DNA from 2 places in the Holtiella tumoricola genome. Region 2 is predicted to be linked to the other one. Evidence: a T-box and tRNA genes for the amino acid it is inferred to sense, from the RefSeq annotation. Region 2 holds a T-box; the other holds one or more tRNA genes.
What was found. The T-box of region 2 lies ahead of leuS (leucine--tRNA ligase). A T-box ahead of a tRNA ligase gene usually reads a tRNA of that ligase, here a tRNA-Leu.
Positions count from the first base shown of each region.

Region 1: it encodes a tRNA-Leu, which carries the amino acid that the T-box ahead of leuS (leucine--tRNA ligase) is inferred to sense. The anticodon was not compared.

Region 1 is NZ_JAQIFT010000016.1:192,546-195,935, forward strand. Features, by position in the region: gene pyk (pyruvate kinase) at 1-1,632, opposite strand, end outside; tRNA gene PBV87_RS04495 (tRNA-Leu) at 2,033-2,117, opposite strand; gene PBV87_RS04500 (DedA family protein) at 2,191-2,691, opposite strand; gene PBV87_RS04505 (DegV family protein) at 2,933-3,390, shown strand, end outside.
Region 2 is NZ_JAQIFT010000007.1:52,092-55,481, reverse strand. Features, by position in the region: gene leuS (leucine--tRNA ligase) at 1-1,616, opposite strand, end outside; T-box leader at 1,725-1,935, opposite strand; gene PBV87_RS01040 (MgtC/SapB family protein) at 2,017-2,706, opposite strand; gene PBV87_RS01035 (hypothetical protein) at 2,934-3,362, shown strand; gene PBV87_RS01030 (zinc ribbon domain-containing protein) at 3,390-3,390, shown strand, end outside.

The DNA.
Region 1 (3,390 bases), on a different contig from region 2:
TCCAACGATTGCTGCATGTGAATTAACACCTGATTGCTCAGTAATAATACCAGCAGCTTTTTTAATAAGTGGGAAAAGTTCATTTGAAGTTTGTGGAACAACTAAGATGTCACCATCGTTAAAGTTGTTTTTTACATCTTCAATACTGTTACAAATACATACATTACCACTTACACTCTTTTCGTTAAGACCAGTTCCAGATACTAAAATCTTTCCCACTACATCAACTTTCATGATGTTTGTAGTACCAGATACTCCAAGAGGCATACCTCCTGTAAGTACTACTAAATCACCTTTTGATACAATACCTGTTTGTTCTGCAGCTTCGATAGCTGTTTCGAATAAATCAGTTGTGTTATCTTTTTCATCCATGAGTACTGGAATAACGCCCCATGTCATAGCAAGTTGGTAGTAAGTTTCTTTAGATGTTGTACATCCAATAATTGGACATGTTGGACGGTATTTAGAAATCATACGAGCTGTACGTCCTGATTTTGTAACAGTAACGATTGCTTTTGCTCCTAAATCATGTGCAGCTGCACATGTTGAATGAGAGATCGCATGAGTTACATTTTGTACTTCATCATCTTTTCTATTTTTGAAACGATTTACATAATCGATATCTCTTTCTGTTTGAAGTGCAATACGAACCATGATTTTTAAGGCTTCTACTGGGTAAAGACCTGCTGCTGTTTCACCTGAAAGCATGATTGCACTTGTACCATCATAAATTGCATTTGCAACGTCATTAGTTTCTGCACGTGTTGGTCTAGGATTTTTCATCATAGAGTCAAGCATTTGTGTTGCAGTAATAACTTGTTTACCTGCTGTGTAAACTTTTTTGATGATCATTTTTTGAAGAGCTGGTACTTCTTCAAGAGGAATTTCTACACCCATGTCACCACGAGCAACCATTACACCGTCAACTACACGAATGATTTCATCAATGTTGTTAACACCTTCACGGTTTTCGATTTTAGCAATGATTTTAATATCGTTCGCATTACATTCTTTAAGAATTTTACGGATTTCTAAAATATCATCTGCTGTTCTTGTGAAAGAAGCTGCAATGTAATCAAAGCCTGTTTTAGCACCGAACATAATATCTTCTCTATCTTTTTTACTAATGAATGGCATTGAAAGGCTAGCTTCTGGTAAGTTAACCCCTTTATTATTTGAAAGTGCACCATCATTAATAACTTTACAGATAATGTCTGTATTATCTTTAATATCGATAACATTTAATTCAATAAGACCATCATCTAAAAGAATAGCTGAACCTACGTGAACATCGTTTGGTAAGTTTTTGTATGTTACGCTTACGATCTCTTGTGTTCCTTCAAGATCTCTTGTTGTAAGTGTGAATGTATCGCCTTTTTTAAGCATAATTTTTGAGTCTTTAAATTTACAAACACGGATTTCTGGACCTTTTGTATCTAACATTGTTGCGATAGGAAGTCCTAGTTGTTCTCTAAGTCTTACAACTGTGTCGAATTTTTGTTTGTGACCTTCATAATCCCCATGTGAAAAGTTAAAACGTGTGATGTCCATACCTGCAAGCATTAACTCACGTAATACTTTTTCGTCATCAGTTGAAGGACCAAGTGTACATATGATTTTTGTTTTTCTCATGTTTTTCACTCCATTACTCTAGCTGTCTAATCTATTTTGTTTCTCTTACATCATACTGTATATAGGCCCCTATATTCAAGTATGAATGTCGGGATTTATTAATTTTGTAGATATTTATATAGTATGCCTAATTATTTTACATTTATTTAGTGTTTCTGATAGCTATTTTTTGACATTTTTCTATTTTATTTTTCCACTCTCTTTGTATATATGTTTACACATTATCGCCACAATATTCTAAACACTTTGTTTTTATGCACTTATTGCACAAGAATTTTTCAATAAATTCTAACTCCTAAAAAATAATTATGAGCCTTTCTTAATCTATTACCTAAACGTAAATTTCTTCAAAAAGCATATATAAAAAGCAATACACTATTAGTGTATTGCTTTTTATATATGCAGGTAACAGGACTTGAACCTGCATGAAGAAACCCCTCAATAGAACCTGAATCTATCGCGTCTGCCATTTCCGCCACACCTGCTTATTCAAATATTCACACTATTATTCTATCACTTTTATCTTAAATAAACAATATTATAGCTTAAATTATTATATCATCGCACAACAATACCCATTATATATCCTGCTAATATAAAGCCACAATTCCAAATTGCAATACCACCTATAGAGTAAATTGTAAAACTCCATACTTTCATTTTCCCTGTTCCTGCAACTAATGAAATAAGTGTTCTTGCTACAGGAATCAGACGACTAATAAATACACCTTTATTTCCATACTTATCTAAGTACCCAAAACTCTTATCAATAGCTGGTCTAGATTTTTTAAACTTAGTGTACACCTTATCTACAACAGGGTTTCCTATATAATATCCTAATGCATACAAACTATAACTTCCTAGCATACCTGCAAGGACAGATATAACTAAGGCATAAATAAAATTAATATTGCTTGTTGCTACTAAGAATCCTGCAGCAGGCATAATAATTCCTGCTGGTAGCCCAGGCAAATTTAAATATTCTAAGTATACAATAATGAATAAGAAAATAATTCCATAATCTTGCATATATTGTACAACTGTCTCCATATTTTCCATATACTTTCCTCTTTATAATATATTTTCCTTATTTCTTCATTACTATTATAATCATTTTTATTATAATTATAATACCCTAAGTATACTGTAGTAAAAAACCATTAAGAAATAATAAAGATTGCTTTCATTTTCAAGTGACAGTTGTTATACTTATCATATTGATTTTTTATAACATGTCAGACTTATGTGTTTTTTACACACTTTAATAGATGATTCATTTTATATAAAAGGAGTTAAAATTATGTCAATCAAAATTGTAACAGATAGTACAAGTTATCTACCTGAATCTCTTTGCAAACTTTACGATATATCTATCGTTTCCCTCAATGTTATTATGGACGGTGTAAGTCAGCGTGAAATAGACCTTTCAAATGACACATTTTATACTAAAATGGCTGAATCTCGCGAGATTCCTACATCTTCTCAACCTATTCCAGAAGAAATGATGGAAACATTTGAATCCCTCATTAAACAAGGCCATAGCATTCTTGGCATTTTCATCTCTTCAGAGATGAGTGGTACTTATGCAAATAGCCACCTTATGAGAGACCTACTACTTGAGAAATATCCAGATGCTGACATTCACTTTTTTGATTCCCTTACTAACTGTATGCAAATGGGATTTATTGCTGTAGAAGCAGCAAAAGCTGCCCAAGCTGGTGCTTCTATGGAAGAAGTATTAGAGCGCTGTGCATATGT
Region 2 (3,390 bases):
AGTAAGTGAAGAACAGCATGTTCGATACCACCTACATACATATCAACAGGTAACCATTTTTTCATATCTTCTTGGCTAATAAGCTCTTTGTCATTGTGTGGGTTTGGATATCTTAAGAAGTACCAAGAAGATCCAGCCCATTGTGGCATTGTATTTGTTTCACGTTTAGCAGGACCACCACATTTTGGACATGTTGTGTTTACCCACTCTTCAATAGCAGCAAGTGGAGATTCACCTGTACCTGTTGGTTCATAGCTTTCTACATCTGGAAGTCTAACAGGAAGATCTTCTTCTTTAACACCAACTACGCCACAGCAGTCACAGTGTACAACTGGAATTGGCTCACCCCAGTAACGTTGACGTGAAAATACCCAGTCACGAAGTTTGTAGTTTGTTGTTTTTGTACCAATACCTTTTGATTCAAGGTAATCTGGAATTTTAACTTTAGCCTCACTTGATTTCATACCATTAAACTCACCAGAGTTAATCATGATACCTTCTTCAGTAAAAGCTTCTTCAAGTTTTTCTTCTTCACCAGTTTTTGAAATAACTTGGATAATTGGAAGTTCAAACTTAGTTGCAAATGCAAAGTCACGTTCATCATGTGCTGGTACACACATAATAGCACCTGTACCATAGTCTGCAAGTACATAGTCTGAAATCCAAATTGGAAGACGATTTCCGTTAAGTGGATTAATCGCATATTTACCTAAGAACACACCTGTTTTTTCTTTGTCAGCCATACGGTCAACTGATGATTTAGTAGATGCATCAAATACATATTTCTCAACAGCTTCTTTTTGGCTTTCATCTGCAAGTTCAAGTACATCTGCATGTTCTGGAGCAAGTACCATAAAACTTGCGCCATAAAGTGTATCTGGGCGTGTTGTGAAAACTTTAAGACTCTTATCAGTTCCTTCTACATTAAAGTCGATTTCAGCACCATAGCTTTTACCGATCCAGTCAGCTTGCATTTTCTTAACTTTTTCTGGCCACTCTAAACCATCTAAGTCGTTAAGAAGTCTTTCTGCATAAGCTGTGATTTTAAGCATCCATTGACGAAGGTTTTTCTTTGTCACTGTGCTACCACAACGTTCACATCCACCATCTTTAACTTCTTCGTTTGCAAGACCTGTTTTACATGATGGACACCAGTTAATTGGCATTTCTTTTTCATAAGCTAAGCCATTTTCAAACATTTTAAGGAAGATCCATTGTGTCCATTTGTAGTAGTTAGGATCTGTTGTATTAACTTCTTTATCCCAGTCATAAACTGCACTGATTTCTTGAAGCTGACGTTTGAAGTTTGCAACATTTTCTGCTGTAGCAGTTGCTGGATGTACTTTCTTTTGGATTGCATAGTTTTCAGCTGGAAGACCGAAGGCATCCCACCCCATTGGATGAAGGACATGGTATCCATGAAGGATTTGATAACGACTCCAAACATCTGATAAAACATATCCTCTCCAGTGACCTACATGAAGACCATTACCTGATGGATATGGGAACATATCTAAACAGTAGTAATGTTTTTTGTCTTCAGTATCTTCATTAATTGGGCTTTCTTCCCATCTTTTTCTCCACTTTTGTTCAACTTCTTGTGGGTTGTATTGCATGATGATTCCTCCTTTATAGTTAACTTAAGATATTTTGTTTATAGTATTAACTGGAATGATGAAATAATTTCCATATTAATATAAAAAAGCCCTTCATCTCTATTCTTTTATAGAGACGAAAGGCATTATTTCGCGGTACCACTCTAATTCAACCTACACGGTTGCACTTGTATCTTCTATAACGGGAAGTCCCGCTTAATCTACTCTAGTTCAATCAAGATGCTCCACGACGAGTTCATACACTTTCTTGCTATTTCTCACCACCCAATAGCTCTCTGAAAAGGAAGTTGGTACTACTACTTCGTTTCTTCACATTACACAAATATTCATATTTCTTTATATTATGTCAAAGTAATTTTATCATATCATTTATGCAAAATCAACGTCTTTAGGAAATTATTTATAATTCTTCAATATACTCTACTTCTGAAATAAAAGCCAACGTCTCAATTAGATTTAAGTGGGTGCAATGCCTAAAAGGTTTTAATGTAATAAAAAGTCCTATTTTTTCCAACCCCTCTAGTCTACACTTAGTAATTTCCAAAGATATTATTTGAATCTTTTCTTCCTTTAAGCTTTCTAATACTCCTTTTAGATCTTGAATACTAGCAATCTCTATATAAAACTCTGCTTCTTTTGCTTTGTCAATTAATTTCCTATCTAGTTTATGCAGAACAGTCATACCTCCTAAAATAAATAAGCATCCTATAACTGCTCCTTCGTAAAAGCCTATACCTATAGCTAATCCCATACAGGCAGATGCCCATAATCCTGCTGCTGTTGTTAAACCTTTCACCTGTTGTTTACCTGTTACTAATATGGTTCCTGCACCTAAAAAACCTATTCCACTAATAACTTGTGCGCCTAATCTTGTTGGATCACCATCCATCCCTAATATTTGTACAATATATTGATTGGTAATCATCGCAAGACTGGCTCCAATGCACACTAATATATGTGTTCTTAGCCCTGCTGGCCGTTTCTTTCTTCCTCTTTCAAATCCAATAATCCCCCCAAAAAGTGTGGCGAGACTTAATCTAAGGATAATAGATACTGTATTAATTTCTCTTAAATACTCAATAAGCTCCATGGTCCCACCTCTTTTTCTCTCTAGAATTTGTTTTATCAAACGGCTAACCGCCCTATTCTTCCATTTTTAAAAAAATAATGTATAAATAGTTGGCCTCCACTAGATATTTTGGGTATGTTCTAGGTATATGCCAAGACTATAAGAAAGGTGACATTTAGTTTTAAGTGATATATACTTAAGCTATAATCATATATTTGTTTTAATCAAACTATTTAGGGAGGAATCTTATGAATTGCCCAATCTGTCATACTGAACTACATGGGGAAAACTTTTGCCCAAAGTGCGGTCAAGCAATTACTTATGATGGTATTAATATGAACTATCAAACTCAAGCTGGGATACCTGTAGAAATTAAAAAATGGAACTGGGGTGCTTTTATCTTCAATATATGGTGGGGCGTTGGCAATAAAACCTATCTACCTCTTTTATGTCTTATTCCTTACTTTAACTTTATTTGGATGTTTGTTTGTGGATTTAAAGGGAATGAGTGGGCTTGGAAAAGTAATAACTATCAACATGAAGATCTTCAAAAGTTCTTAACAATCCAAAAAACCTGGAATCGTGGTGGTATTGCTAAATTTATCTTTTCTCTTGTAATGGGTGTATTTGGCGTAATCCTTTATACTGCACTCTTTTCTATGTTACTTTATTGGTAAAATTTAATTTAAAAGGAGATTATATCTA